3 regions of the Cellulophaga sp. HaHaR_3_176 genome follow, and region 1 is predicted to be linked to each of the others. Evidence: riboswitches for the same ligand, from Rfam matches in the RefSeq annotation. Region 1 holds a riboswitch; each other region holds the start of a gene.
What was found. A riboswitch is a leader RNA that binds a small molecule or an ion and turns the genes downstream of it on or off. The one in region 1 is predicted to bind S-adenosylmethionine.
Positions count from the first base shown of each region.

Region 1 (10,960 bases):
ATTAAAAACATATGGCTAAAAGGTATCGCATTTGGTATTGTAGCGCTTGTTTTAGCACAAATAGGAATGAAAGTTATGGGAGTAATTTTTGAAATGCCACCGATGGATGGTTCTATGCCAATGCGATTAGTAGCTATGCTTATCGGCCATATTGCTTTTGGTCTAACAACGGCTAAAATAATCAACAAATAAAACATAACAACCTTAATTTAAACATATTAAGGTTGTTTATATTAACTTTAGTTTAATAAACTGTTAGTGTAAATAATTTGCATTCACTATATAATAAGATCATGAAAAAAATAGATTTCAGTAGTTTAAAAGCGGTATTTGTGAACTGTACCCTTAAAAAATCTCCTTCAAAAAGTCACACACAAAATTTAATGGATGTTTCGATTGGAATTATGAAATCGGAAGGTGTAAGTGTTGAAACAATTCGCCTTGCAGATTATGACGTTCCCGTAGGTGTACAACCTGATATGACAAAAGAAGGTTTTGAAAAAGATGAGTGGCCAATAATTTATGAAAAAGTAATAGCTGCCGATATACTTGTAATTGGTACTCCTATTTGGCTAGGAGAACGATCATCAATAGCTTCAAAATTAATCGAACGTTTGTATGCCATGAGTGGTTATCAAAATGATAAAGGACAATATGTATATTATGGAAAAGCTGGTGGCTGTATTATTACTGGTAATGAAGATGGTGTAAAACATTGTGCCATGGGCATGTTATATGCATTACAACATTTAGGATACAGTGTTCCGCCACAAGCTGATGCGGGTTGGATTGGTACTGTTGGCCCTGGACCTAGTTATGGTGATACTGAGTGGCAAGGGGAAACCAAAAACCCACCGGTGGGTTACGATTCTGAATTTACAAACAGAAACACAACATTCATGAGTTACAACTTAATGCATTTGGCTAAAATGTTAAAAGATAATGAAGGATACCCAGCCTACGGAAATTCTAGAAAAGAATGGGACGATGGTACCCGATGGAATTTTGAAAATCCTGAATATAGGTAGAAATAACATTGATAATAGATTGATTTTAAGAATTTTAAACACAATATTATGAGCAAAAATGTATCAGAACAATTACTAGATATACTAGTAAATGTTGGTGTAGAAAATATATATGGAGTTACAGGTGATGCCCTTAACTTTTTTGTTAAAGCGATTGAAGAACGTGACGATGTAGATTGGATAGGTATGAAACATGAAGGTAATGCCTCTTTCGCTGCCTTTGGACATAGCCAAACCAAAAATGGTTTAGGTGTATGTGCAGGTACAGTAGGTCCTGGAGCTTTGCATTTAATCAATGGTTTATATAATGCTAAAAAAGAACGTACTCCGCTAATCGCAATTACAGGTCAAATAGATCAAAAACAACAAGGAACTAACTTTTTTCAAGAAGTAGATCTAAAAAAAGTATTTGATGATGTTTGTGATTATCAAGCGATCATTAAAACGCCTGAACAGGCACCTATGGTCATACAGAAAGCTATAAAAATAGCCATGGCTAATAATGCTGTTTGTAGAATAGAATTACCTGCAAACATAGCAGAAATGAAAGCTGAAAACCAACAATTTGTACATGCTATAAAAAAATATGTTTCTCGCTTAGTACCTGATAAAGAAACAGTGTTAGAAGCGGCTTCGTTATTAAATAAGGCAAAAACAGTTGGTATTTTGGCAGGTGATGGTTGTCGTGAAAGTCGTGATGCTGTACTTACCTTATCAAAAAAACTAAATGCACCAATAGTACATAGTTTACGTGCTAGTGATGTATTTGATCATGATACAGAAAATGTTGTCGGGTTGACAGGGTTGATAGGAAATCCATCTGGCTATAATGCAGTAATGAAATGCGATTTGCTATTGATGCTAGGTACTGATTTTCCATACATTGATTTTCTACCACACGACACAAAAACCATTCAGGTCGATATAAGACAAGAGAATATAGGTAATAGAACTTCAGTTTCTTTAGGAGTTTGGAGTGACATTTATTCTTTTTTAGATTTGCTTAATCCTAAAATAGAACAGAAAAACGACACTAGATTCATTGATAAATTGAAAGAAAGTTTTGATGGTTGGAGAAAGAATATGAAAGAGCAGGCTTCTCCGACACGAGAAAATGAGCCTTTACACCCACAAATATTTGCAGGTTTTATAGATGAATATGCTGCTGACGATGCCATTTTTACGGTAGAAACAGGGACTTCGGCAATATGGGCTGCCCATCATATTTCGTTCAATAAACAAAGACGCCTTATAGGTTCATTTAATCATGGCTCTATGGCAGTTGGTTTGCCATCTGCAATAGGTGCTCAGATGGCCAACCCAAATAAAGAAATTTGGTGTTTAAGTGGTGATGGTGCATTTAATATGGCTATGCAAGATTTTATAACTGCAGTGAAATATGAACTGCCTATAAAAGTGCTTATTTTCAATAATTCTGAACTTAGTTTTGTAAAATTAGAAATGGAGCAAGTTGGGTTAGCAGCAAGCTTAGATGCCCTACATGAAACGAATGTAAATTTTGCTGAATATGCCAAATTATGTGGCGGTGATGGTGTACGAGTAGAGCACGCGAAAGATATTGGTGCAGCCATACAACAGGCGAAAAATAGTACAAAACCTTTTATTATAGATGCTGTTGTTAGTAGCGGTGCATTATCACTACCACCGCATATAGGTATAAAAGAAGCTATAGGTTTCGGTACCTCTAAAATAAAAGAAGTAGGTCAAGTAATTACCGGCGACAAATCGCAATGGGAAAATATTAAAAAGGAGCTACAATCTTATTTTGATTAATAAAAATAAGAATAAAGTTGAGCTAAAGAGCTGTCGAGAGTTCCTTTACCCAAAATTCAAGTGAGCCTAATTAGGTTCACTTGAATTTTGTTGTTTAGTACGCTTATTAATAATTTTATATAATCACCACTACTCTATTTTGTCTTAAACGCTAAAATGTCTGTAAGACATTTATAGATTGTAATATAAAATCAAAAGTTTAATTAGTAAGAAAATGCACGCAAAATGTGTTTTTTGTAACATAAGTGATATTATAAAAAAATCTGTTCGTAATTTTTCAAAAATTATAACTTAATGGCAAGATTTATTTTCTCGAAAAAATATTTTTATTTCGTTTTTTTATTGGTTTTTATTTGTTGTCCTAAACTTCAAGGACAAGTAGGAAAAAGTACGCTTACTAAAATATCAGAGTTAAAATCTCATTCAGATTTTAACCCTCAGAATAGTAATTATATTGATTTACTTTTGGATTTAGCAGAAACTAATATGCGTGCCAACCCAGACAGCACAGCTATATTATTAAAAGAAAGTTATGATTTAAGTGTTGCATCTGAATACAAAAAAGGAGAAAGTATAGCACTATCAACTTATGGGTATTTTTATGCTGAAAGAGGAGATACAAACAAAGCTGATGAATATAATAAGAAAGCTTTAGATATCGCGAATGCTTATAACCTAGATAATGCAAAAATTACAGCGTTAAATAATATGGGTATTGATTTTCATTTTCAAGGAGATCATGCAAATGCGCTTACAAAATATTTAGAGGCATTAACAGTTGCTGAGAAAGTTAATGACACTCGCATGATGTCTGTGCTTAGTACTAATATCGCTTTTTTATATAGTTATAATGATGATTTTGAAACTGCTTTAATTTTTCATAAAAAATCAAGACAAATTAATATTGATGCTAAAAACGAAGATTTATTAATTGTCTCTACGCTTAGCATTGCACACATATACAGGCAAATAGGAGATTTAGAAGAATCAGAGCGTTTGTTTAATGATGGTATTCCCATTATTAAAAAACAAAACAGAAAAGATTGGTTATCAAGTGCGTATATGGGAAAAGGTAAAATTGGCCTTGAAAGAAAAAACTATCAAGAATCATTAATGTGGTTTATTGAGTCAGAAAAACTATGTGATGAAATTGATTATAGTAATGGGTACACAGGAACATATCAAGGCTTAGCAGAATCTTATTTAGGACTTGAAAATTTAGAATTAGCTGAAACATATGCCTTAAAAGCATTGCAAATTTCTAAACAAATAAGTCTTTCTAAGGCTATAAAAGAATCGAATTTAATTTTATCTAATATATACCACAAAAAAGGTGAAGATAAAAAGGCTTTTTCTTACATGAATGAGTATAGACTACTTTATGAGAAAGAAGCTGACGAAAAATTTAAAAAAGGACTTGGAGTTGCTCTTAGTAAAATGAAATTTGAAAATCAAAAAAAACAACTTATAGATGATCAAAGTAAAGTTATTGCGAAGCAAAAGAGTTATGTATATTTAGCCATAGCTGCTCTTTTGATAGTTTCTTTATTTCTAATTCAAATTTACAGAACAAATAAACTTCAGCTAAAACATACAGAAGAGTTAGAGGAAAAACAAAACATATTATTGCAACATGAGGCAGAACTCAGTGAAGCGAACGAAACTAAAGACAAATTATTTTCAATTATAGCACATGACCTCAAAGGGCCTATCAATTCTTTTTATGCACTTTTAGAACTTTCCTTGACAGGATCAATGACCAAGGAAGATTATAACATTTTACTGCCTAAAGCTTTAAAAAACATACAAGGTATTTCAGTAATGCTGAACAATCTTTTAGAATGGGCTAAAACACAAATGAATGGTATTGTTGTAGAACAGCGACAATTAGAAATAAATAGTGTTTTAGAAAACACAATCAAGGTTTTATCTCCATTAGCAGAAAAAAAGCTGATTAGTATTAATAATCTAGTACCTAATACTAATTGTTTTAGTGATAAAAATCACTTGACAATAATTCTTAGAAACCTTATAAGTAATGCTATTAAATTTACAAATACAAACGGTATTATAACTATTAATGCTTCAATTAAAAATAATTTTCTTGAAATTGCTATTGCCGATAATGGAATTGGTATGTCTCCTGAAAAACTACAAATGCTTTTTAAAAGTGCTCATATGAAATCTTCTTTTGGGACTGATAATGAAAAAGGGACAGGTCTTGGTCTTTTTTTATGTAAAGAAATGGCAGAAGGAAATGGTGGTGAATTATGGGTAACTAGTGAGGAAAATGTTGGTACAACCATATATTTTACGGTACCTATGTCTAACAAAGTATGACACATTTGCATAAAAATTTCTGCACTCATACAGATGTATTTTAGAAAACTTATAGCTTAAGGTAATTCATATTTTAAATCAAAGTACATACTCTACACAACAATAACAGTATAAATAGGCACCATATTTACATCATTAGAAAAATTTGTTACTATGATATTATCTGAAGGAAAATAAACCAAGTCCATAATTATCTATGAATTGAAAAGATTGGTTTAGCGAATAATTATAATTTTAAGAATTAACTTATTTTAAGAATAATTAATCTTTTTATATCTTAATTTTACCGCCTTAAAATTAGTATCAAGAATCTCAAAAAAAAGAGATAGCAACCTGCAATAACGAGCAAGGTGCTAAATAGATAAGCCAATTAATTGGAACAAATGTTAATTCATACTTCTATTTGTTTGCAGCTATTTCTTTTTTAAAGTATAAAGTAGTATGTCAAATAAAAAAGAACGTATTCCTAAATTTTCAGCACTAATCCCCCTATTTGTATTTGTTTTTACGTTTTTAGGCGTTGGTATTTACCAAAATGATTTTTATGCCTTACCTGCTCCTATTGCTGTTATTGTCGGTATTATAGTTGCTTTTATAATGTTCAAGCAAACTATAAAATCAAAAATTAACACATTGCTAAAAGGTTGTGGTGATGATAAAATATTAACCATGTGCCTTATCTACTTATTAGCAGGTGCATTTGCTGCAATTACTAATGAAACAGGTAGTGTAGATGCCATTGTAAATCTTGGTTTAGATTATATTGCGATTCAATATATTTATGTAGGCATTTTTATTATAGCAGGTTTCTTATCCGTTTCTACTGGAACATCTGTAGGTGCAATAGTTGCATTGGCGCCAATAGTGGTTGGTTTTGCTGATAAAAGTAGTGCTGATTTAGCTATTTTATGTGGCGCATTATTAGGTGGTAGTATGTTTGGAGATAACTTATCAGTTATTTCAGACACAACTATAGCCGCAACTCAATCTTTAGGTTGTAAGATGAGTGATAAGTTCAAACAAAATATTAAAATCGCTATACCAGCAGCCTTATTTACGATTGCTATTTTAATTTTTCAAGGTCTAGGCCTTAAATCTTCTGAAACAGAAGTTGTTATATATACATATTCTGTAATTAAAATTATACCTTATTTATTGGTTATCATTCTTTCTATAGTTGGTGTGAATGTATTTGCAACCTTGCTTTTAGGGACTATTTTTGCAGGTTTATTAGGAATTATATATGGTGATTTTACATTGATAGAAGCTACTAAAATATCTTATTTAGGCTTTACAAATATGACTGAAATATTCCTACTATCCTTACTTACAGGAGGTTTAGCTGCATTAGTTGAAAAAAATGGAGGAATTGATTTTATACTGGTTAAAATTAAAAAGTTAATCAAAAACCAAAAAACAGCACAATTAGGTATCGCAAGCTTAGTTGGTACTATTAATATGGCTATTGCAAACAATACTGTATCTATTATAATTGCTGGCCCTATTGCAAAAACTATAAATGATGAATACGAACTAGATAATAAAAAAACAGCTTCTATTTTAGATATTTTTGCCTGTATTATTCAAGGTTTATTACCATATGGTGCGCAAGTATTAATGATTTTAAGTTTCTCTAAAGGTAAAATTGATTATTTCGACTTGGTATCTAATACCTGGTATTTATTATTACTGTTCATTTACACCATCGTATTTATAAGTCTTAAACCTTTAAAAACACGATAAAAAGGTTTGTTTTAGATAAAATTACACACTCAAGTACTACAATTATAGCTAGTTATATTCTAGTAGTTAAGATTAGATAAAATCTATTATCTTCATAGCATATATGAAAACCAGATTTTTAACTAGACTATAAAATGAGTAAAAAACCAACTATTTATTCAAGAAGAAAATTCACCAAACTTTCGGCTGCAGGCTTAGCAAGTATACCATTATTATCTTTTAATAATGCTGCTCAACCAACTGTATCAACATCTCCAATTGACCTAGAGGTGCATCTGTTTTCAAAGCATTTACAGTTTTTAAATTATGAAGATATGTCAGCAGCGGCAGCTGAAATGGGGTTTGATGGTTTAGATTTAACCGTGCGTAAAAAAGGTCATGTACTACCTGAAAATGTGGCAAGTGATTTGCCTAAGGCTGTAAAAGCTATGAAAAAGCATGGTCTTAGTTCAAATATGATGTCTACTAATGTTTGGGATATAAGTAGTGAAGAACATAAAACAGTATTAAAAACAGCAAGTAAATTAGGCTTTACACGTTACCGTACTGATTGGTTAGAGTACCCTGAAGATAGATCTATTGAAGAAAGTCAGAATTTATATGGTGAAGAAGCTAAAAAATTAGCTCTATTTAATGAAGAACTGGGGATTATTGGTGCGTACCAAAACCATGCAGGTATGCATGTGGGTGCTGCTGTTTGGGATATTCCTCCTATTTTAGACGCTGCAAAAAGTCAATTTATAGGGTGCCAATATGATATAAGACATGCTATAGTTGAAGGTGGCAAAAGTTGGGAACTTGGTTTAAGACGTATACATACTCATATAAATTCATTAGTTATAAAAGATTTTAAATGGGGAGTAATTGATGGTAAATGGCAGCCTATTAATGTACCTTTAGGTGAAGGTATGGTCGATTTTAATCACTACTTTTCTTTAATTAAAAAGTATAAAATTAATGTGCCTGTTTCACTTCATGTCGAATATGACTTAGGTGGTGCTGAAAAAGGAAATACAAAAATAACTATAGATAAAGATGAAGTTTTAAGTCGTATAAAGAAAGATTTAGTGTATTTAAAAAACGCTTGGAACAGAGCGTTGTAAAACTTCAGATAAAAACACTTAAGGTGTATTAAATCAGAAAATTGCAAAACTAAATGTTCTTTATAAATGAATAAAAAATAATTTATTAGTTATATTATATTTAGTAAGTGTTACTGCTTTTTCAAATACATTTATACGTTTAAATTCTGTTGAATTAGCTAAAGTAAAAGCAAAAATAATAAATGGTACAGCTTCAAAAGAAACGCGGATTGCCTACTCTAAACTGATACAAGAAGTTAACAAATTACTCATAACTAAAAATCCATCTGTAACAGATAAAACTATATTGCCAACTTCTGGAAATGTGCATGATTATTTAAGCATAAGTAGATATTGGTGGCCAGATTCTAAAAAAAGGATGGATTACCTTGGATACGAAAAGATGGAAAAACAAATCCTGATACGCAAACAGATTCTGTCGATAGAAAAAGGTTAGGTTTTATGGGTCGTGGTGTTTGTAATCTTAATCTTGCATATTATTTTACGAATGATGAAAAATATGCAGAGAGAGCATTGAAACTTGGTTTTTAAATTCGGATACACAAATGAATCCACATTTAGAATATGCACAAAGCGTGCCAGCTAATCCTGACAAAAGACGTTTAAGTATTTTAGATGGTCGATCAATAGTTCGTTATCTGCCAGATGCCGTAGCTTTAATTTCAAACTCTATACATTAGGATTCCAATCACCAAATAAAAACGGATGAATGGTTTTCCATCTATTTAAAATGGCTAACTAAAAGTGATTTAGGAATTCAAGGAAGTTTAAAAGATAATAACCACGGCTCATGGTATAAATTTCAAGTCGCTTCTTTAGCTTTTTATATAGGTGGCATCTTATTGGTGAAAGATATGGTCATATCTGCTCAAAAAAGTTTAGATGATATGCTAGATAGTGAAGGGGGACAAACTCATGAATTAGCTAGATCAAGATCGTTTTTTTATAGTTGTTTTAATTTACAAACATTAGTAAATATTGCTGTTTTAGGAAATAAAGTTGGTGAAAACATGTGGCATTACACATCTGAAAATAATAAGAGTTTAGCCCTTGCTATTGATTATTTAACACCTGTTGTTAATGGCAAAAAATGGAATCATAAAACTTTAAAAAGTATTGATATATCGGAATTAATACCGATAATTTAAAAAGCTCTTAAGAGTGGAGAACATGAAGAATATAAAAATATAATTCAAAAAATTTTAGAAAATAATAATGAGGGAAAAGAAAGTAATAAAATATCAGAGTTTTGGTTGTTAAATATTGGAAATTAACCTTTTAGGGCTATTAATACGTTGTAATACTATTAAAATTAACAAAAAATTGCTACTTAATATTTTTTAAATAAATAACTTCGCGCTTACTTATGAAACAAAATTTCCATAAAATAATGTCGCTTGTAATGGCTCTTGTAGTGGTTTTCTCTACAATGTCATTCACATTAAATTCGCATTACTGCGGAGATACTTTAGTAGAAACTGCATTATTTCATAAAGCAGAAGGTTGTGGTATGGAAATGCAAAAACCTACCATTGAAGATTGCTCTGTTACTGTTATCAAAAAAAACTGTTGTAATGATGAACAACTAGTTATTGATGGTCAAGATAAATTACAACTACAAATAGATCAAATATCATTTCAGCAACAGCTATTTATAGTTTCATTTGTATATACATTTAATACTATTTTTGAAGGTTTAAGTACTACTAGAACATCTTACAAGGCTTACGAGCCACCACTCGTCACAACGCAAATCTTTAAGTTAGACGAGACTTATTTAATCTGATTTTAAAACAATAGACTGTATTATCCAGTGATTTCTATCATTAGGATAATGTACTGTATTCGGTGTTTTCCTATTTGGGATGTCACCTCTTTCTAATTGTTTTAAACATCAAACCTTATGCTAAATAGAAGCATTAAATTTCTAATAGAAAATAAACTTGTAGCCGTATTATTACTTGCCCTTTTTATTGGTTGGGGAACTGTAAATGCACCATTTAATTGGGATACTGGCTTTTTACTAAGCGATCCTGTTGCTGTAGATGCCATTCCTGATATTGGCGAAAACCAACAAATTGTATTCACAAAATGGGATGGTCGATCGCCTCAAGATATTGAGGATCAAATTACCTACCCATTAACCTCTTCCCTATTGGGAATTCCTGGAGTAAAAACCATTCGAAGTTCGTCTATGTTTGGATTCTCTAGTATCTACGTCATTTTTGAAGAAGATGTTGAGTTTTACTGGAGCCGTAGCCGTATTTTAGAAAAGCTAAATTCTTTACCAAGTAACTTATTACCAGAAGGTATAAATCCTGCTTTAGGACCAGACGCTACAGGTTTAGGGCAAATATTTTGGTATACTTTAGAAGGTCGTGACGCAGACGGAAACGTGACTGGCGGTTGGGATTTACAAGAACTAAGAAGTATTCAAGATTACTATGTAAAATACGGCTTATCTTCTGCTAGTGGTGTTGCTGAAGTCGCTTCTATTGGTGGTTATGTTCAAGAATATCAAGTCGATGTTAATCCCGAATTAATGCGCCAATACAATATTGGTTTAAACCAAGTTGTAAAAGCGGTTAAAAATAGTAATCAAGACATTGGCGCCCAAACGTTAGAGATTAATCAAGCGGAATATTTAGTACGTGGTTTAGGCTATGTAAAATCTGTTGAAGATATTGAAAACGCTGTAGTGACTTCTGCCGACTTTACCGCTATTAAAATTAAAGATATTGGTAAGGTTACCTTAGGTCCTGCTGCACGAAGAGGGATTTTAGACAAAGAAGGTGCTGAAGTTGTTGGTGGTGTTGTAGTGGCAAGATATGGCGCCAATCCTATGGAAGTCATTACCAATGTAAAAGCAAAAATTAACGAGCTTAAAGGCGGTTTACCCTCTAAAGTATTAGCAGATGGACGCACCTCTCAATTAACGGTGGTTCCTTTTTA
Region 1 covers NZ_CP058990.1:1,401,647-1,412,606, forward strand. Annotated here, with positions in the region: gene H0I23_RS05970 (DUF6789 family protein) at 1-192, shown strand, start outside; gene H0I23_RS05975 (flavodoxin family protein) at 294-1,028, shown strand; gene H0I23_RS05980 (thiamine pyrophosphate-dependent enzyme) at 1,077-2,822, shown strand; gene H0I23_RS05985 (tetratricopeptide repeat protein) at 3,117-5,162, shown strand; SAM-I-IV-variant riboswitch at 5,458-5,556, shown strand; gene H0I23_RS05990 (Na+/H+ antiporter NhaC family protein) at 5,604-6,905, shown strand; gene H0I23_RS05995 (sugar phosphate isomerase/epimerase) at 7,040-8,008, shown strand; partial or broken gene H0I23_RS16760 (alginate lyase family protein) at 8,381-9,156, shown strand; gene H0I23_RS06015 (hypothetical protein) at 9,375-9,794, shown strand; gene H0I23_RS06020 (efflux RND transporter permease subunit) at 9,912-10,960, shown strand, end outside.

Region 2 (10,960 bases), 1.3 Mb from region 1:
ACCACCGCCTGCTATCTTATAATAATTATTTACGGGTATTGCTGCTTTAAAACCAAATGCTAATTTTGAATAAAAATTCACCAAACTTAAAGTAGCATCTTTCAATACATCTACACCACTTGGGCTCGCTGGCAAAATATGTTGTAAACCTAAAGGTTTTAAAACTTTTTCTTCTACATATTTTTCAAAAGATAAGCCACTTACCTCTTGTATAGCTAATGAAATAAGCACCCAATCAAAGCTATTATAATGATAACTTGTTCCTGGCTCAAAAAGTAAATCATCTTCTTTAAAAACTTCTATACTTTCTTTTATTGAATAAGGTTTATTTAAGCCGTACTCTTTTCCTTTGTAACTTCTGATGCCTGCCGTATGGCTCGCTAATTGTCGGATTGTAAAATCCCACTTTTTTTTAGGATAATAAGGCACGTAGGTATAAAATGACGCATCCAAATCAATAAAACCATCTGCTACTATACGAGCTAAAGCTGTTGCTGCAATTGGTTTCGACACACTTGCTACTCTAAAAACAGAGGTTTCTGGGTTTACAAGTATTTGCTTTTCTATATCAGCATAACCGTAGCCTTTTTGATATAAACTTTTATTGTCTTTAAAAACCGAGATAGATAAACCTGGTATTTTTTTAAAATCGATTAAGTTCTGAAGAAGAACATCTATTTTATTCAAACCCTTTAACTCTGAAACATCACCAACTACTCTAGTAAATGCAAAAAAATCTTTTAAATATGTAAATAATGGCTTTTTCAATATCAATCTTTAAATATCAATTTACCCTTATACAACTCTTCAACTTCTATAACTGCAGGAATATTATAACTAATTACATCTCCTGTTGAAGTAAGTTTTCCTTTTAAAGAAACCTGTGGGTTTATCACCATATCATTTGAAGCACGATGGTTTACATATATATTGTTAGCAACTAACTCTTTCCCTTCTAACCTAGAATCGCCTGAAGCAAAAGTTATATTAAAATTTTCTGCTGCTCCTTTTAGTTTAAACGAAGCTATGCCATTAGAAACAATATTTAATGTTGTAGCATTCACTTCTATATCAAAATCACCATCAGTAGTTTCTGCCTCAGGCTCAAAAAAATCTTCTGATATTAAATTTAAAATTGGGTAATTTAAAATTCCATCACTTTTAATTAAAAAACCAGTACTACTTCTAATTTCGCTAATATTAGGCGCAGATACATAAATAGTCGTTAGCTCAAAATCTCGAACAAAATTACATTTATTTTCGTTTCTTAATTCCAAACGGTTGTCTATAACTTCTGCAGTAATATCATTTCTTAAATATTCTCCTGTTTCTATTTCTACTTTATAGTCATCACTTTGTTTTATAACAACTTTTATCCCTTCAAAAGCTATTATTCTAGTAAACTCTTCTAAAAAAACCTCTTCTCTAATGAGGTCTCCTGATTTTTGAAAACAATCTGAAGCTTTTTCACTTGCACAACTTAATAAAGTTAACACCAATAGTATCAGTATGTTGTTGAATTTTACTTTTATCATATTATAATCGTATTCCTATTCCAAACTCCAATGCTTCTGCCTTAGCTCCGTGCGATTTTAAACTTAACTCTCCAAAAACTTTATCACCAAAATAACGCTTCATACCCAATCTATTATAAACTCTTCCTTCAAAATTAAAAGGGTAATAAACATAATACCCTAATTGACTTGTAATCGACATTTTATTGATAAATAACTCATGACCAACAAAAACCCCTACTCTTTTATAATCTTGATTATTAGAATTATTATCATCAGGAAAAGCAATAGCACTAAAATTAATTAATTCTTTTAAAAAGTTTGAAAAATAAACATCTGTACCTAACTGTATTGCACTTAAAGTACCTAAACGTTTATCGGCATACCCCGAAAATATATAAAAGGGATATTGACCTGAATCGATAATATCACTTTCATTAATACCTGTTCTAAAAGCTAAATTATACCGAATAGGCTCTGTTATCTTTTTCTGGTCCGTTTTTAAAAACTCAACCTTGTCACTTTCATCTAAATCATAAATAAGACCTACGTTAAATGCCAGCGTATTAACTGAGGTATTAGGTGCTTTTACATTTGCATTTGAGTAATGAATAAATGACACCCCTGCTTTAAATCCTAAACCACTTATAATATTTTCTTTATTATAATTAAGCATCAAATACGTTGAGCTTAATATAGTAGAACCAAAAGCGTTATTTCTAAAATTAGTTTCTTTATCGTAAGGATTTGTTGCATATGCTATTCCCTGACCTGTTCTAAGCTGTAAGTTTCTTTTAAAAAAGTAGAAGTTTAAATGTGTGTACACACTATAATTACTACCAAGCACTCCATTATTAAAATCTTGATATATAAAAGAATACCCTAACTCTGGATAATTATAGCGCTGCTCCCAATCATTAAAACCAAATGTTTTTTTATTAACACTCAATAACAACCCACCCGGATGAGAATTTATTAAATGAGTAACATCAGGGTTATGCCTTAAAATTGTACCGTAAAACTGACTTGCATCAATAGTATATTTTTTAACTTCTTTATCCTCCTGCGAAAAGGAAACAAAGGAATATAAAAATACAAATGCTACTAAAAACTTATACTTCATCGCTTATTTAAAAAGAGCATCAAAAGTAAGAATTCACTCGCAACCTAGAGACACAAAATGATTTATTTAAAAAACTTCTTTAGCAATTGCTTTAATATTATTCGATTTACCCATCGAATAGTAATGCAAAACAGGAATTCCTGCTGCTTTTAATTCTTTAGATTGTTGAATAGCCCATTCAACACCTACCTGCCTAACATCAGCATTATTTTTGCAAGCCTCAACAGCTTCTACTAAATCATGAGGCAAATCAAGACTAAAAATTTGAGGTAATAATTGTAAATGACGTTTTACTGCAATTGGTTTAATACCTGGTATAATTGGCACATTAATTCCTATTTCTTTAGCAGCCTCTACAAATTCAAAATACTTTTTATTATCAAAAAACATTTGCGTAACTACATAATCAGCACCTGCATCTACTTTTTCTTTTAAACGAATTAAATCAGATTTAAATGATGGAGCTTCTAAATGTTTTTCTGGGTAACCAGCTACACCAATACAAAAATCAGATTTGTCTTCTCCCTGAACATCATCATGTAAATACTGTCCTTTATTTAAATTCTGAATTTGTGATACCAATTCAGATGCATAACAATTACCATCTTTAGTTGGTACAAAATACTTTTCATCTTTCATAGAGTCTCCTCGCAAAGCCATCACATTATCGATACCTAAATAATGGCAATCAATTAACATGTATTCCGTTTCTGCCTTTGTAAAACCACCACAAATTACATGCGGTATAGTATCTACATCAAACTTATGCTTTATTGATGCGCAGATACCTACAGTACCAGGGCGCATACGAGTAATTCTCTTATCGTACAAACCTTCTTTATCTACATAAACATATTCTTCTCTAGAAGTTGTTACATCAATAAAAGGTGGATTAAACTCCATTAAAGGATCTATATTGTCATATAAATCTTGAATTTTATTACCTTTTACTGGTGGTACAATTTCAAACGAAAACAAGGTTTTTCCGTTTGCATTTCTTATGTGGTCTGTTACTTTCATTTCCGTATTCTAATTACAATCTTACTTTTATTTTAGGCGTTTTAACAGGCTATCCGCTATATCTTTTATTGCTTTTTCAAGCAAAAAAAGGATGCCACTTCTATCCTTAACGCAGCTTATCACAAGCTTAACAATTTTTCTTTTACCGTAGTATACTTTTATTCATATTCCCAATAAATCCATCGCCCACCTACATAATCTGTCAATATATATTTTTCACTTAATGATTTTATTCTATTTACCGCTACCAGCTTTTTTGCAAAACCCTGAACAGTACAATGCTCTTCTATTTCTTTATTATTTTCATCATAACCATGAGTAATCATAAAACTACCTAAGCTAAGTTCTATAAAGTTTTTCATACTAATCGTCAGCTATATTCGTTGCCAACCAGCGTGTGGCTTCTTCTAAAGGAATATCTTTTCTATTTGCAAAATCTTCAACTTGATCTTCTTTTATTTTTCCAAGGCCAAAATAGCGTGCCTCTGGATTTGCAAAATAATACCCACTAACGCTTGATGCTGGCCACATTGCCAAACTCTCCGTTAAGGTCACTCCTATTTTATCCTCCACACCTAATAACTCCCAAATGGTTAATTTTTCTAAATGATCAGGGCAAGCAGGGTAGCCTGGCGCAGGGCGAATACCTTTGTACGTTTCATTAATCAAATCTTCATTACTTAAAGTTTCGTCTGCCGAATATCCCCAGTGCTTTATTCGCACCTCTTTATGCAAGTATTCCGCATAAGCCTCTGCCAAACGATCGGCTAGTGCTTTTACCAAAATAGAATTATAATCATCTAGATTATCTTTATAAGCATCTGCCATTTCATCGGCACCAAAACCAGTACTTACACAAAAACATCCTATATAATCTTGTTTCCCAGATGATTTAGGTGCTATAAAATCTGCTAAAGCATAATCTGCAACACCTTCACGCCTTTTTAATTGCTGACGAAGGGTTCTAAAAGTATATTTTTTACCTGCTGCATCTAGCTCAATATCATCATCACTAATGGCATTCGCTGGGAATAAGCCAAAAATACCTTTTGCCGTCAATCTTTTCTCTGAGAATATCTTTTTCAACATCTTCTGAGCATCAGCAAAAAGCTCTACGGCTTGCTCCCCTACCACATCATCCGTTAAAATATCAGGAAATTTACCATGCAATTCCCATCCTCTAAAAAATGGAGACCAATCAATAAATTCCTCTAATTTCTCTAGCTCAACTTCTTCAAAAACCTGAATCCCTAACTGGTTTGGTTTTACTATTTTAGATTCTTCCCACGCTATTTGAAACTTATTTTCGCGAGCTTCTGCAATGGTTTTATATTCTTTCTTTTTTGTTCTGCTTAAAAACTTATCTCTAAAAGACTCATAATCAAGTTTAATATCTTGCTTATAATTACTTGCCGTTTCTTTCTTTAATAAATCTCCTACCACCGTTACTGCTCTAGAGGCATCATTTACATGTACCACCGCTTGGCTGTATTGAGTATCTATTTTTACAGCAGTATGTGCTTTACTTGTCGTAGCCCCACCAATTAACAAGGGCACTTTAAAGTTCTGGCGTTCCATCTCTTTTGCTAAAAACACCATCTCATCTAATGACGGTGTTATCAATCCGCTTAAACCAATAATATCTACATCATGTTCTATAGCTGCATTAATAATTTTTTCTGGCGGAACCATTACTCCAAGATCTACAATCTCATAATTATTACATGCGAGTACAACACTCACAATATTTTTTCCAATATCATGAACATCACCTTTTACAGTAGCCATTAATATTTTCCCCGCTCCTTTATCGTCTCCTTCTTGCGGATTCAATAGTTTTTCTTCTTCTATATATGGCAACAAATAAGCTACTGCTTTTTTCATTACTCGGGCAGATTTTACCACTTGTGGTAAAAACATTTTTCCGCTACCAAATAAATCCCCAACAACATTCATCCCCGTCATCAGGTTACCTTCAATAACTTCAATAGGTTTATGCGCTGCTACACGCGCTTCTTCAATATCTTCAAGAATGTATTGATCAATACCTTTCACTAAGGCACGAGTGATTCTATTTTGTAAAGGCTCTTCTCTCCAAGATAAATCTACTTTACTTTCTTTAGCCGTACCTACTACTGTTTCTGCAAAATCTAAAAGTCGTTCTGTAGCATCATCTCTTTTATTAAGAATAACATCTTCTACACGTTCTAATAAATCTTTAGGAATATCATCATAAACCCCCAATAAACTAGGGTTTACAATTCCCATATTCATCCCTGCCTGAATGGCGTGGTATAAAAACACAGAGTGCATGGCTTCACGAACAGGGTCGTTACCTCTAAAACTAAAAGATACATTACTCACCCCACCACTTACACTACAATGTGGCAGATTTTCTCGCACCCACCTGGTTGCTTCAATAAAATCAATAGCATTCAGTTTATGCTCATCCATCCCTGTCGCTACAGGAAATATATTTAAATCGAAAATGATATCTTCTGGTGCAAAGTTTACTTCATTTACCAGAATATCATAAGAGCGTTTTGAAATTTCTAATCTACGGTCATAATTATCTGCTTGGCCCGTTTCATCGAAAGCCATAACAATAACTGCAGCACCGTAGCGCTTAATTAATTTTGCATGATGTTTAAACTGCTCTTCTCCCTCTTTTAGGCTAATCGAGTTCACCACACATTTACCTTGCACTACTTGCAAACCAGCTTCAATAATATCCCATTTAGAACTATCGATCATGATAGGTACTCTAGAAATATCTGGTTCTGCAATCACCAAATTCAAAAACTTAACCATGGCTTCTTTACCATCGATAAGTCCATCATCCATATTAATATCAATGATCTGCGCACCACCATCTACTTGATCACGAGCAACGCTCAGAGCTTCTTCAAATTTCTCTTCTTTTATTAATCGAAGGAATTTTTTTGAACCTGCTACGTTTGTACGCTCACCAACATTTACAAAGTTTGTATTTTCCGAAAGCACTAAAGGCTCTAGGCCTGAAAGTTTCAGATACCGCTTTGGTTGTCGGTTGTTAGTTGATGGTTGTTTGCTCTCTTCTATCATAATTACAACCCTTTGTACTATTTTATAAATCTGTTTAGTAGCTATTTGCAGCTAAGAATCTGATTCATTATTATTTTAAAATTATCTTCTTCTATATATAGTCAATCCAGCGCTAAAGACACAATAATTAATTATTGACCAGCAACGATTCTAGGTTTTATATTTTTCACAACATCAGCAATAGCAGAAATATGTTCTGGCGTGGTACCACAACAACCACCTACTATATTTACTAAGTTCTTTTCTACGTATTCTTTTATTTGCGCAGCCATTTCCGCTGGTGTTTCATCATATTCTCCAAAAGCATTAGGCAAACCTGCATTTGGGTGTGCAGATATCGCAAAACCTGTTTTAGCAGACAAAACCTCTAAATGAGGTACAAGCTGACTTGCCCCTAAAGCACAGTTAAAACCTACAGATAAAATTGGAATATGCGATATGGAAATCAAAAAAGCCTCTGCTGTTTGCCCTGATAAAGTTCTACCTGATGCATCTGTAATAGTACCACTCACCATGATTGGAATATCAATACCACGCTCATCTTTTACCTCTTCAATAGCAAATAATGCTGCTTTTGCATTTAACGTATCAAAAATGGTTTCTACCATTAGTAAATCAGAACCACCATCAATCAAAGCTTCAACTTGCTGTTTGTACGCTATTCTCAATTCATCAAAAGAAACAGCTCTATACCCAGGGTCATTTACATCTGGAGACATGCTTGCCGTTTTGTTTGTTGGCCCAATACTACCTACTACAAAACGAGGCTTATGTGGCTCTTTTGCCGTAAACTCATCAGCTACTTGCTTTGCAATCTTTGCTGATTCGTAATTTAGCTCATACACTAAATCTTCCATGAAGTAATCTGCCATGGCTATTGTTGTACTTGAAAAGGTATTTGTTTCTACAATATCTGCTCCTGCTGCAAAATATTGACGATGAACATCTGCTATTGCTTCTGGCTGTGTTAATGAAAGTAAATCATTATTACCTTGCAAAGGGTGTTCCCAGTCTTTAAAACGTTCTCCCCTGAAATCTTCTTCGGTAAATTTATGACGTTGAAGCATTGTTCCCATAGCTCCGTCTAGTACCAAGATTCGTTCTTTAAGTATGTCTTTTATGTTTTTCATTATAATGCCTTCATGTTCAAAAAAATGCTTTGCGTTATACTTTTTCGACTTTGCTATATTTAAAATAATAGCTACACTTATAATTTGCTTGATAATACAAATTAAGGAGTATCGAATAGCCTAGACATTCGCTTTTATTGCAAATGAAACGCTCTAATATTAAAATATCAAGTAAAGTAAAAACTAAGACGAAATGTTTCGCTTTTGTTATCTATTTCAAAACAAGTATGGTTTTGAATAGAACTTAGCACCTTCTTTTTAAGTAATCTACTTTTAAAAGGGTTGCCAAGGCTTCATCGGGTCTAATCCCTCCACCTTTCTTGATAACTATTTTCAATGTTGCAATGAACTGTTAGTACTGACTGCAAAGAAACACCACAGCACAATTAAAACCAAATAAACTATACAATAAAAGCCTTCAAACGATAAGGAATGAAGGCTTTTAAAATATAAATAAGTTTAAAACTTAAGAGATACTTTGCACCACTTCTTTTTTAGCTTCTTTTTTAGTTCCGTCAAATCCTTCGACACCACCTACGGTAGTATATTTCATTACATAACGTTTACCTGGGTTAACAATTTGATATGCATACTGACACATGACAGCAGCCTCATGAAAACCTGAAAGGATTAATTTTAATTTACCCTCATACGTGTTTACATCGCCAATAGCGAAAACACCTGGTATGTTTGTTTGATAATCTTTAGCGTTGTTTACTTTTATTGCATTTTTATGAATATCTAATCCCCAATCGCCAATTGGACCTAGTTTTGGAGAAAGACCAAATAAAGGAATAAAGTTATTTACTTCTAAAATAGTATCTTCTTTTTCCTTATCGTTATGCTTGATTACCACAGATTCAATCTTACCATCTCCTGCAACACCAATAACCTCTGCTTCAGTAAATAATTTAATTTTACCAAGCTTTGCTAATTCTGATGCTTTCTCTACAGAATCTAATGCACCTCTAAATTCATTTCTACGGTGTACTAAAGAAACTTCTGAGGCAACATCTGCTAAGAAAATAGCCCAGTCCAAAGCAGAATCTCCACCACCTGCAATCACTACTTTTTTATCGCGATATACTTCTGGATCTTTAATAAAGTAATTAACTCCTTTATCTTCAAAATCAACAATATTAGGAATTAATGGTTTTCTTGGCTCAAAAGAACCCAAACCACCAGCAATAACAACTACTGGCGCATGATGTTGTGTGCCTTTATTTGTCGTAACAATAAAAGTACCATCTTCTTGCTTATCTAACGTTTCAGCACGCTCACCCAATGTATAACCAGCCTCAAAGGGTTTGATTTGTTCCATTAAATTATCTACCAATGTACCTGCTAAAATTTCTGGAAAAGCTGGAATATCGTAAATAGGTTTCTTTGGATATATTTCAGAACACTGACCACCAGTTTGTGGTAATGCATCAATCAAATGACATTTTAATTTTAATAATCCTGCTTCAAAAACGGTAAACAAACCTGTTGGTCCTGCTCCAATAATTAAGATATCTGTTTTTATCATCTCTTTACTAATTCAAAAAATTCTTGTTTGAAATAATGCTTAAATTATTACTGTAAACTTACAACAGTAAAATAAATTAACCATTTACCTCATCTACTTGTTTATACGTATTTATTGCACTGCTAAGTGCTTCTCTATGCTTAACAACCTCTCCAATTATTATAATTGCTGGGTTTGTTAATTGTTGTTTTTCTACTTCTTTTTTAATAGTCGAAATAGTTGCTATTCCTATCTTTTCGTCTTCTCTTGTACCATTTTGAATAATAGCAATAGGGGTTTCTGATTTTCCTTCTTTTTCAAACAAAGCTACAATTGCAGATAGTTTTGACATACCCATTAAAATAACGACCGTAGCGTTTGATTTTGCCGCTAAAGCAACATCCGAAGAAAGTTTATGCTCTTTCGTAGTACCTGTAATTACCCAAAAACTTTCAGCAGCACCTCTTTTAGTTACTGGTATATTTTGAGATGCAGGAACAGCTACTGATGATGAAATACCTGGAACCATAGCTACATTTAAACCATGTTTTGCCGCAAATTCCATTTCTTCTGCACCACGACCAAAGATAAAAGGATCTCCACCTTTTAAACGAACTACGTGTTGCGATTGACCACGTTGCACAATTAGCTCATTTATTTGTTCTTGCTGATATGCATAGCACCCTTTCCGTTTCCCAACAAAAATAAGTTCTGCTTGCTCTGCATATTGTAATAATTCTGGATTTACTAATGCATCATACAAAACAACATCAGCAGTTTGTAATGCTTTGATTGCTTTTAATGTAATTAAATCTGGATCACCAGGACCCGCACCAATTACAGTAAGCAAACCTTTGCTATTACTCATATTTATATGTTTTGTATTGTTACTCATTATTAGTTAGCCTTTGCTAATTCTGCCGTTCTAAACTCTTGTACTTTTTGCAAAAAGTTTTTTGTATCATTCAAATAGTTTGTAGCAAATTCTTCAGTTGGCTCATTTTTGTTGATTTGAAGAATAAATTCTTCAAAACCTCTACCCAATGCTATTCTATTATTTGCGATAAACTTCTCATCAAAATCTTTGATAATGCCTGCATGCGTATTTGTTTTTTCATTCTCAGCAGTAAGTATCGCTTTCGCTGTATTTACCATTGATGAATACGAATGATAAATACTCGCTGCCCACTTACCTTCTTGAAGAGTAGTTTCTGCTGTTTGTATTTTCTCTTCACTTTCAAATAAAAGTGTTGCAATCAAATCGATTACTACACCTGCACACTCACCTACACCAATTGCTTTTATATATTCTTCTGAATTACCCCAATCGATAAAATCATCTGCAGTTAAATTATCTACATTAGTTAAATCTTTCAAGAAATCATAAAAATACATTTGCTCTTTTTCAGCATAGTAATCCGGGAATGACAGTCCGTTACCGTTAGCATCATAATCGTTTAAAATTAAACGCAAGGCCTCTGGCCCTCTTTTACTTGGTATTTTAACTACTTTATCTGCAAATCTACCTTCTCCATTACCCATATTACCACCACCTAACAATACTTGAAGCGCTGGTGCTACT
Region 2 covers NZ_CP058990.1:108,331-119,290, reverse strand. Annotated here, with positions in the region: gene H0I23_RS00510 (serine hydrolase) at 1-768, opposite strand, end outside; gene H0I23_RS00505 (head GIN domain-containing protein) at 771-1,535, opposite strand; gene H0I23_RS00500 (acyloxyacyl hydrolase) at 1,537-2,637, opposite strand; gene metF (methylenetetrahydrofolate reductase [NAD(P)H]) at 2,704-3,657, opposite strand; gene H0I23_RS00490 (hypothetical protein) at 3,816-4,019, opposite strand; gene metH (methionine synthase) at 4,021-6,741, opposite strand; gene H0I23_RS00480 (homocysteine S-methyltransferase family protein) at 6,873-7,871, opposite strand; SAM riboswitch class I at 8,076-8,201, opposite strand; gene H0I23_RS00475 (NAD(P)/FAD-dependent oxidoreductase) at 8,338-9,399, opposite strand; gene cobA (uroporphyrinogen-III C-methyltransferase) at 9,476-10,246, opposite strand; gene H0I23_RS00465 (HEPN domain-containing protein) at 10,276-10,960, opposite strand, start outside.
Region 2: another riboswitch for S-adenosylmethionine. It lies ahead of H0I23_RS00480 (homocysteine S-methyltransferase family protein); the one in region 1 lies ahead of H0I23_RS05990 (Na+/H+ antiporter NhaC family protein).

Region 3 (10,960 bases), 1.3 Mb from region 1:
TATGCTTTTTTGCAATTTTACCTAAAGCCTCTAAATCTAAAACATCAACGCCAGGGTTTGTTGGCGATTCTGCATAAATAAATTTAGTAGTTGGTTTAATCAACTTTTCAATACCGTCTAAATCATCTATTTCAAAATAATCAGATGTGATATTCCATTTCGGTAAAAAATTTGTAAATAAACTATGTGTAGAACCAAAAATATTACGAGATGAAATTACATGATCTCCACTATCTAAAAGTGCTGCAAAAGTTGAAAAAACTGCTGCCATACCAGAAGCAAAAGCAAAACCAGCCTCTGCTCCTTCCATTTTACAAACCTTTTCAATAAACTCATTTGTATTCGGGTTTGAGTATCGAGAATAAATATTTCGATCTTTTTCTTCGCTAAAAGAAGCACGCATATCTTCAGCATCATCAAATACAAAACTTGATGTTACATACATTGGCGTAGAATGCTCTAAAAATTGCGAGCGCTCTGTTTGCGTTCTTATTGCTTCTGTTTCGAATTTGTTTTTACTCTCCATTATCTAATTTTTCTCTATAATTCTTAATATATCTCCAAAAACACCACGTGCAGTAACTGCTGCTCCTGCCCCAGCACCTTGAATTACTAATGGGTTTTCTCCGTAAGATTCTGTATATATTTCAATAATTGAATCAGAACCTTTTACTTGGCCTAAAGCACTTTCTTTAGGTACAGATACTAATTTCACCTCTAAATTACCTTTTTCTTTTTGTAAATCTCCTGACAAATCACCTACATAACGTAATACATGATTCGGTTTTTGTTCTTTTTTAATCTTCTCAAAAACTGAATCTAATGATTCTAATTGCCTATTAAATTCACCTACCTCAACATTTTGCAAGGCATTAGGTATTAAATTTTGAATACTAATATCTGCAAATTCATTACTTAAATCTAACTCTCTAGCTAAAATTAATAATTTGCGACCAACATCATTCCCCGATAAATCTTCACGAGCGTCAGGCTCTGTATATCCTTGGCTTATTGCTTCTTTTAAAATAGATGAAAAAGGCCTATCTACTTCTGAAAATGTATTGAATATATAACTTAATGAACCAGAAAAAACACCTTTAATTCTTGTAATGTTCTCACCTGACAAATGCAACAATTTAATAGTATCTATTAAAGGTAATCCTGCGCCTACATTGGTTTCGTACAAATATTGCTTCTGACTTTTATCTAATTGATTTCTCAAATTTTGATAAAAATTAAAACTTAATGTGTTTGCTATTTTATTAGACGACACCAAATCAAAACCATTTTCAATCATTAGAATATATGATTCCACAAATGTTTTACTAGCCGTATTATCAACAGCTATTAAATTTTCTAAATGATGTTCTTTTGCAAAATCAAAAATAGTATCTAAAGAAAAAGATTCTCCGTTTGCCTCTAAATCTGATTTCCAATTATCTGTAATTCCTTTTTTACTTAGTAGCACTTTTCTAGAATTGGCAACTGCAAAAACATTTAACTGAATACCTTTACGCTCTTCAATATTTTTTGCAGATTTTAAAATCTGATCTATTAGAGTGCCACCAACATTCCCATGACCGAAAAGGGCTATGTTTACTTTTTTACTAATTCCGAAAACTTGCCCATGCATGACATTTAAAGCCTTATACAAATCTTTACGCCTAACAACTAAACTCACGTTTTTACCTGTAACCGTATTGTTAAAAAGCAATGGGCTAATTTGATTTTTAATCAATTCATTGAAAGGCTTGTGAAATGAACTTAAATCTTGACCTACTATAGATATTACAGAAACATCGGTTGTTACCGTAATCATATTCACATCTTTAGTTTCAAAATCTGAACTAAATTCTTCAATTAAAACTTCTTTTGCTTTTTCTGCTTTATCTGCATCAACTACAAAACCAAGACCTCTTTCTGATGAACCCTGAGAAATTATATTCACACTAATATTATTTATACTAAGTGCTTTAAATACTCGAGCATCAACACCAACCTTACCTAATAAACCACGACCTTCAAAGTTTACCAAGGCAACGTTTTCTATTACTGACAAAGATTTAATTCCTTCTTTATTTGTTTTTGCACTAATTAAAGTACCTTCATTATCATCATTAAAAGTGTTTAATATTCTAAGCGGGATATTTTTCTCAATTAATGGAATAATTGTTTTTGCATGTAATATCGTAGCTCCAAAATTGGCTAGCTCATTTGCTTCTCCGTATGATAATTCTGCTATTTTTTTTGCATCTGCAACATAATCGGGGTTAGCAGTATAAATACCATCAACGTGAGTGTAGTTTTGCAATTCAGCTGCATCTAAAAAATTGGCAATTAATGCTGCTGAATAATTACTACCATTCCTACCTAATGTGGTTGTTTCATTATCTGCGTTTGAGGCTATAAAACCAGTAATGACTGGCACACAATCCGTATCTAATCGTGAAATTTCTAATAATACGTTTTCTTTAGATATTGCTTCTTTTACCTGAGCATCACCAAAATTACCATCTGTTTTTATTAAGTTTCTAGAGTCTATAAATCTAGCTTTAATGCCTTTATCATTTAATAATTTAGCCGTTACTTTTCCTGAAATTAACTCTCCATAAGCTAAAACCTGATCTTTAACTTTCGAACTATAATCACCTAAAAGAGAAACTCCTTCAAATAATTTTTCTAATTCTTTAAATTCTTTAGACAAATCAATATTAAAATCTGCATTTTGATAGTCTTTAAATGACTCAAAATCTTTTAAATAATCTTTACGTTTAGATGCTTTTTTAAGTATATTTTCTAATTGATCCGTTGCTTTACCTCTGGCAGAAAGAACGACTCCAATATTTTCTCCTTTTTTAACTTTAGCAGTAATGATATCTAAAACACGATTAAGACCATCACCATTTGCTAAAGATTTACCTCCAAATTTTAATATTTTTATACGCTGACTTTTTCCATTCTGATCAAAAATTCCTTTTAGCAATTGTTCCATTTGCTGAAACTCAATTAAAAAAGCATCATGACCATGTAGTGATCTAATTTCACCGTATGTAACATTACTATTTACTTGTGCTATTTGCTTGTAGGTGTCTTTGTTTTCTTTTGCTGTAAAAAACAAATCGGAGTCTACACCTATAATATGAATATTGGTTGCACTCTTTTCTATTACCGTAAAAGCATCTTTATTATTACGTGTAATATCAATTGTTTTTAATAATTGATTCATCAGTTTATATGCTGATAACTGAAAACGCTCTTGCAGTTTAGTACCATGATGCGTCAACCAACTTTCTACATTGAAAACCTGTAATTCTTCATTTGTACTACGCTTAAATCGCTCTTTAAAAGATTCTGGTGTACGATAGCATAACATTGCATGCATACGCGCATCATGTACTGGCTGACTAGAGTTTAATAAAAACTGCTCTTGAATCTGGCAATTAGCGATCAACCAATCTGTAGATTTCCAATCTGATGCTACAGGTATTAAATGCTCGGTTAAGTTTGGTGTTAATGCTACCATTTCCCAAGCTATACCACCACCCATTGAGCCACCAATTAATGCAAAAAGCTTTTCTATTTTAAGTTTTTCAAGTCCTAATAAAAAAATCTTCGCTATATCTTGAGCTACAAAATCTTTATAATCTTCCAAAATAAACCCGTCATGTCCATTACCAGGTACATTAAATGATAGAATCGTATACTTTTGAGTATCTATACATTTTCCATCTCCAATTAATGCAGACCACCAACCGTTTTCACCAGCAACATCCGAACTTCCTGTAAGTGCATGATTTACCAACACTATTGGTGCTGTGTGCAACTCTGGCCCAAATACTTGGTAAGACAATTGAATGTCTTGAGATACACCGCCGTAATTGGTATAGTTATTTATTTTTAAATGATGTAACATAGTATTTTATTTAAACCTACTAAGTCTTTAAAAAAATTAGCAGGCACTAATAGTTATAAACTAAAATATTTTAAAGTGATGCAAAAGCCTGAGTCAAATCTGCTTTTAAATCTTCAATATCTTCTAAACCAACAGACAAACGAACTAAGTCTTGTGGTACACCTGCAGCATCTTGTTGTTCAGCTGTTAATTGTTGATGTGTTGTACTTGCTGGGTGAATAATTAAAGATTTTGTATCGCCAATATTAGCTAGCAATGAGAATATTTTGGCTGCATCTGTTACTTTTTGAGCAGCTTCAAAACCACCTTTTATTCCGAAAGTAACTAAACCACTTTGACCTTTTGGCAAGTATTCTTTTGCTAAATCGTAATATTTACTACTTTTTAAACCTGGATAATTTACCCAAGCTACTTCTTCTCTACTCTCTAACCAAGTCGCTAATTCTAAAGCATTGGCACTATGTTGCTTTATACGAACAGGCAGAGTTTCTAAACCTTGAATAATTTGAAATGCATTAAATGGACTTAAAGCACCACCAAAATCACGTAAACCTTCTAAAATCAATTTAAATGTAAATGCTGCAGCACCCAACGCTTCGCTATATACTAAACCATGGTAACCCGCTGAAGGTTCTGTAAACTCAGGGAATTTACCATTTGTCCAATCAAAAGTACCTGCATCAATTATTGCCCCACCAAGTGAAGTTCCTTGACCACCAATATATTTTGTAAGTGAATGAATAACTAAATTTGCTCCATGCTCAATTGGATTTAATAAAACAGGTGATGCTACTGTATTATCAACAATAAAAGGAACTTCTGCTGCTTTAGCTTCTTTTGAAATCGCTTTTAAATCTAACACATCTAATTTTGGATTTCCAAGAGATTCTACAAAAAAGGCTCTTGTATTATCTTGTACTGCTTTACCAAAATCTTCGGGGTTTGATGCATCAACAAAGGTTGTTGTAATTCCTAATCTTGGTAAAGTAACATTCAATAAATTAAAAGTACCACCATACAAACTACTTGAAGCAACAATATGATCTCCTGCTTTTAAAAGCGTTAGCAAACCTGTAGCTATTGCTGAAGTACCAGATGCAAAAACTACCGCACCTACACCACCCTCAACAGCAGCTAATCTATTTTGTAAAATTTCGTTTGTTGGGTTATTTAAACGTGTGTAAATAAACCCTAACTCTCCTAAAGAGAATAATTTTGCGGCATGGTCCGTGTCTCTAAAAACATATGATGATGTTTGGTAGATTGGAACTGCTCTTGTACCTGCAGTTTGTGTTGTGTCATGTCCTGCATGTAATGCGTTTGTTGCTAATTTGTGATCACTCATGATTTTTTTGTTTTTCTAAATTAATTAATAATATAAAAAGTCAAACTTATTAATCAGACCACTGTCTGAGTTAAGTGAAAATCAAAAAGTTATTAAGAAGAAATATTCAAATGCTCTAGAAAAGCAATTGATTTATTTGTTATCTGCCGCCAATGCCGTGTAGCACATTTGGTAGAATTTAGCACCTTCATTGTTTCATAAATGAGAACAAAGGGTTGCTAAGGTTTCAAAGGGTCTATTCCCTCCACCTTTCTTGATAACTATTCAATACGTGTTTGAACTTGTAAGCTGCAAATTAACTATGGAACTTTTAAAATTCCTAATAATTAACTAATATTTTTAAATTCACTTCTAATTGTTAAAAAATTTCCTCTACTGATTTTTAGCAAAAAAATAGAGGAAACTTTTTTGAATAATTTATATGTTGAATGCTGATTTTATAGCCTCAATTGTATCTAATTTTTCCCATGTAAACAACTCAACTTCTTTTTCTACTTTACCGTTGTAAGGAGATTCGAAAGTTTTAGTTACTGTAATAGGCTCTTTACCCATATGGCCGTAAGCTGCTGTTTCTAAATAAATAGGATTACGTAATTTTAAACGTTCTTCTATAGCAAACGGACGCATATCAAATAATTCAGCCACTTTTCTTGCAATCTGACCATCATTCAAATTTACTTTTGCAGTGCCATAAGTATCTACATAAATAGATGTTGGTTCTACTACGCCAATTGCATAACTTACCTGTACTAATATTTCATCTGCTATACCAGCTGCCACTAAATTTTTAGCTGCATGTCGGGCTGCGTAAGCTGCACTTCTATCTACTTTACTTGGATCTTTACCACTAAATGCTCCACCACCATGTGCACCTTTGCCACCGTAAGTATCAACAATAATCTTACGACCAGTTAAACCTGTATCGCCATGAGGGCCACCAATTACAAACTTACCTGTTGGGTTTATATGGTACGTAATAGCATCATCAAACAAAACCTGAATACCTTCTGGTAATTGTGCTTTAACTCTCGGTATTAAAATTGAAATTATATCTGTTTTTATCTTAGCTAACATTTTTTCATCGTTAGCATCAAAAGCATCATGCTGTGTAGAAACTACAATCGTATCAATACGCTGCGGAACATTGTTATCATCATACTCAATAGTTACTTGTGCTTTTGCATCTGGCCTTAAATAACTTATTTCTGAATTTTCTCTTCTTAAATCAGCTAATGCTTGTAATATTTTGTGTGAAATATCTAAAGCCAAAGGCATGTAGTTCTCTGTTTCTTTGGTTGCATAACCAAACATCATACCTTGATCACCAGCTCCTTGCTCTTCTTTAGAACCACGATCTACACCTTGGCTAATATCTTTAGATTGCTCATGTATTAAAGAAATAACACCACAAGAGTCTCCACTAAATTGATATTCGCCTTTTGTATATCCGATTTTATTGATAACGTCTCTAGCAATTTGCTGAACGTCTAAATAGGTATCACTCTTAACTTCACCCGCTAAAACAACCTGACCTGTAGTCACTAATGTTTCGCATGCTACTTTACTTTCTGGATCAAAAGCTAAAAAATTATCTAAAAGTGCATCACTAATTTGGTCTGCTACTTTATCTGGGTGTCCTTCACTAACAGATTCTGATGTAAATAAATAAGCCATTATATGGTTTTATCTTTTAGGAAGACCTGACTAAAAACACTGAAAAAGAAGATAGCAACTAATTAAAAAATTAGTCACAACTGCTTTAGCATTTTTTACGAGGTTGCAATCAGTCAAATCCTTCCTCAAATTATTAATGATACAAAAGTATAAGAAATGATTCTATTTAAAAAAATGTTTAACAACAATTTGTAAATTATAAATCATATTTGACTTTTAGCATTACATACCTTGGCTGAATTACGTATGACGAAGTTCTAAAAAACAACTCATTAAAACTATCTTGATTTAGCTCTGTATTATTTAACAAGTTTGTAACCTGAACACTGTACTCCCACTTACTATCTTTCTTTTGGTATGATAAACTTGAATCTAAATTACCGTACTCATTATCAACAGTATTGGCTCTATCTTTATAATGATAATAATCAAAATCTGCTAAAAAAATGAAGTTCTTCAAAAATGCTGCATCAAACTTTAAAAATGGACTTTCAGTATAAAAAGTAGATTCAATACCTCCGTTATCATAATTATTTACACTATAGTTATATCCAAATTCTACATTAGGAGCGTTTTTGAAGCTAGTTGCTAAACCGCCTCTATAACTTTGCGTTAATGATTCTGATTTTACAGGGCTATTATTAATAATATTATTTAAGCTAGAGTACGACAAAGAGCCTCTTGCACTTGCTTTAATTTTACCAAATGTTCGTTGGTAATTTGCCGAACCAGACAGCACCTCATCTTCTAAGTTTGAATTTATAGTAGAACTTACTTGATTTATACCAACAACCGAACTGTTATTTTTAAAGGCATCTGCTCTTTTACTATAGCTAACATTTGCAAAAATATTTTGCATATTAAACATACTAAAACTGAAAAAATTAAGCGATACATTATGAAACAGAGCACTTTCTAAATCGCGATTACCTTGATACATTGAGTTATAGTTACTAAAAATATAAGCATTTGCAAATTTATCTATATCTGAAAATTGACGGTTTACACTATAATTAAAACGAATACTTTCTGACTGCTTTAATTGAAGATTGACAAAAAGATCTGGAACGATATTAAACAAATCATCAGTAACTGATGTTCCTAACTGTGTGTTTTTCGCCTTATAATTATGAACCTTAAAACCTGGGTTAAAAGTGAATTTACCTGCCACTAATTTATAATGAAAACCTAGGAAAACATCAGAAAAATTAAATTCCACATCGTTAACCAAATCATCATTTGTAAAATCTAATTCAGAATTACCATCTAAAATTTGAAATATATTAGAATTGAATTGCTGACTACTTTGAGTAGTACCTAATGTAAAATTAATATTACTTTTTGCGCCTGTGATAAAATAGTAATCTGCTTTAAAGTCAAATTTATTTGTTTTTATTTTTCGATCTTGATTGATATTAAAATTAGATTGATTTTCATCTAAAGGAAGGATACTTTCAAATGGCTGAATTTCTCTAATTGCATTATAAAATGGGTCTTCGTTTTGAATTAAATATTGAGCTTCAAAAGCTAAAATATTTTTTTCATCAACCGTATAATACACATTTGCGTTTTGATTAATACTAGATGGTGTTTGCTTTTTATTTTCGAATATTTGATCTGTAACATCTGCAACTGATAAAATACCTACATCTTCATTTTCATCTGAAAATTTAGCAAGCACATCATATTCTACTTGCAGATTTGCATTAGGTGCGTATGCCCCGCTCAGCTTAAACAAGCCTAAATTAGATGTTTGCTCGGTTCCTGTAGTTGTTATTTCTTGTTGATTACTACTGATATAAGTACGCGTTGCAACAGTTTGTAAATCGGTATTAGCATACGAGTAAATTGCAAAACCACTTAAATCTAAACTTTCAGTCGGAGCATAACTAAAATTAACAGCTCCGAATCGTGTTTCAATTTCTTTTGCACGATTATTTTGCAACTGCGATAAACCTAAACCTCCATCACCAACACTAAAATTAGTTCCAGTATTTCCTGTTCTACTTCTAAAACCACCTGTAAAATTGCGATAATCTCTAGAAGTAAAAGGTAATTCGCCAATATTATTAAGATCTGTTAGTATGTTGATACTGTATTTAGGACTATAGAAAAATAATTTAGGGTGTGCCAAGTAACGATTATCTAAGCCCAAACCTGCCGTAATTTCTCCAAACCAAAACTTCTCTTTTCCTGATTTTAATTTAATGTTTAATGCTACATTATCTTGATTATTAGTAACGCCCTTTAATTGCGATACTTCACTATAATTTCGAAGCACCTCTATTTTATCGAGTGCGTTTGCTGGAATATTTTTTGCTGCCAGCTTAGAATCTCCATCAAAAAAATCCTTTCCATTAACCATCACTTTTGTAACCGTCTTTCCTTCTACTTCAATTTCTCCATCATCATTTATCTCTACTCCTGGCAGCTTACTTAATACATCTTCTAATTTTTTTTCAGTTCCTGTCACAAAAGAGTCTGTATTATATACAATTGTATCTCCTTTTACAACAACAGGCATCTCATAAACAACCTCAACCTCATCGAGGTTTTCTGCTTGCTCAGCAAGAATTATATCACGTTGTAAGTCTGTTTCATTAACATTTATTAAAAGCTCTTTAGGCTGAAAACCTATGTAACTAAATTTTAAACTATACGCTGTATTGATTTTGACATTTAGTTTATATCGACCATTTGGGTCTGTAATTCCAAAAGCATCAAGCGATTTACTCTCTTGGTTTACGGCAACAACATTTGCCATTTCTAACGCAACCCCTAAGCTATCTTTTACAACACCTGTTATAGTTATATTCTGAGTATAACCTACCGCAGTAATACTTAAAAACAATAATATTAGAAAAAATGATTTGTATATTTTCATAATAAATTAGTTTCGAGATCTACCTTGGCCACCACCTGAACCTCTATTACCTCCTCTAAAACGCTCAGACATTTCTTCCATTTTTTCAAGCATTATTTTATTATACTCTGCTTGATTTACTTCTTTTCCTTTTGTTGGTGCTTTAATTTCTTCTTTCTCTTCTGCATTCAATACAATTTTAGTACATAAAATAGCTGTATCACCTGCATTTACTTCTAAAATTAGACCTGGTAAACCCCAATAATCAGAGGGGCCTTGACTTACAGGGATTTCAGGTGTAAACCATGCCGTTATTTCCATTTCTTTAGGTTCTTCAGCAACTGATAATAAATTAGTTCCTTCTTCCCCTTCCTTATTTCCCTCCTCTTTCTTTCTATCTTTTTCTCTTTTTCTTCTTAATGCTGCAAAATCAGTAGAATCAACAGCCTTCATTGCCGTTGCTTTATAACAAGTATAGTTTCCTATCTTCTTTGTTTCTGAACCCATCTTCCAATCAAGCTTTTGTAAATCATCTTTAATTAAAAAAAACTTACCAAACATTTCTGACCCATTTGTATAACTTTGATCTTTTATGTTTTTATATAATTTACCTGGAGTTACACCTCCAAATCTCGGCCCCCTACCATTATCATTTGTTGGCGCATCCAACCTTTCTTCTTCTATATAAATAGCTGCTGATTTGTCAAAAGTTAAAATAAACGTTTTTTCAAACATTTTTTTCATACGCTCCATCATACGTTTCTTTTGTTCTTCAGACATATCTCGCCTTCCAAAACTCATATCACCTACTGATGTTTTAGATTGATAATATGCCTTACCTTGAAAATCTTGAGAATACCCAGTTCCTAAAACGAACAAATAAGCAAAAATTAAAAGAATACATTTTTTCATAATAAGAGGTTATATATTGTAGTTTGACTCTAAAAAACTCTTTTGGTTTAATTTAAAACATCAAAAAAGAAGTTCAATCTCGAATTTCTCATAAACAAACCAGTATAAAATGATTTACAAAAATAAAAAAACACTATTAAACAGGGTGTAAAATCAAGTTTTATGAAACATTTTTGTATTTGAGCAACTATTTTTTTTACAACCCAAGATTCGTTGTATATTGTGTCCTCCTTAGAATTTAAGAATCAATTAA
Region 3 covers NZ_CP058990.1:89,026-99,985, reverse strand. Annotated here, with positions in the region: gene H0I23_RS00420 (PLP-dependent aspartate aminotransferase family protein) at 1-526, opposite strand, end outside; gene thrA (bifunctional aspartate kinase/homoserine dehydrogenase I) at 530-3,913, opposite strand; gene H0I23_RS00410 (O-acetylhomoserine aminocarboxypropyltransferase/cysteine synthase family protein) at 3,984-5,258, opposite strand; SAM riboswitch class I at 5,395-5,521, opposite strand; gene metK (methionine adenosyltransferase) at 5,676-6,932, opposite strand; gene H0I23_RS00400 (outer membrane beta-barrel protein) at 7,129-9,816, opposite strand; gene H0I23_RS00395 (GLPGLI family protein) at 9,823-10,707, opposite strand.
Region 3: another riboswitch for S-adenosylmethionine. It lies ahead of H0I23_RS00410 (O-acetylhomoserine aminocarboxypropyltransferase/cysteine synthase family protein); the one in region 1 lies ahead of H0I23_RS05990 (Na+/H+ antiporter NhaC family protein).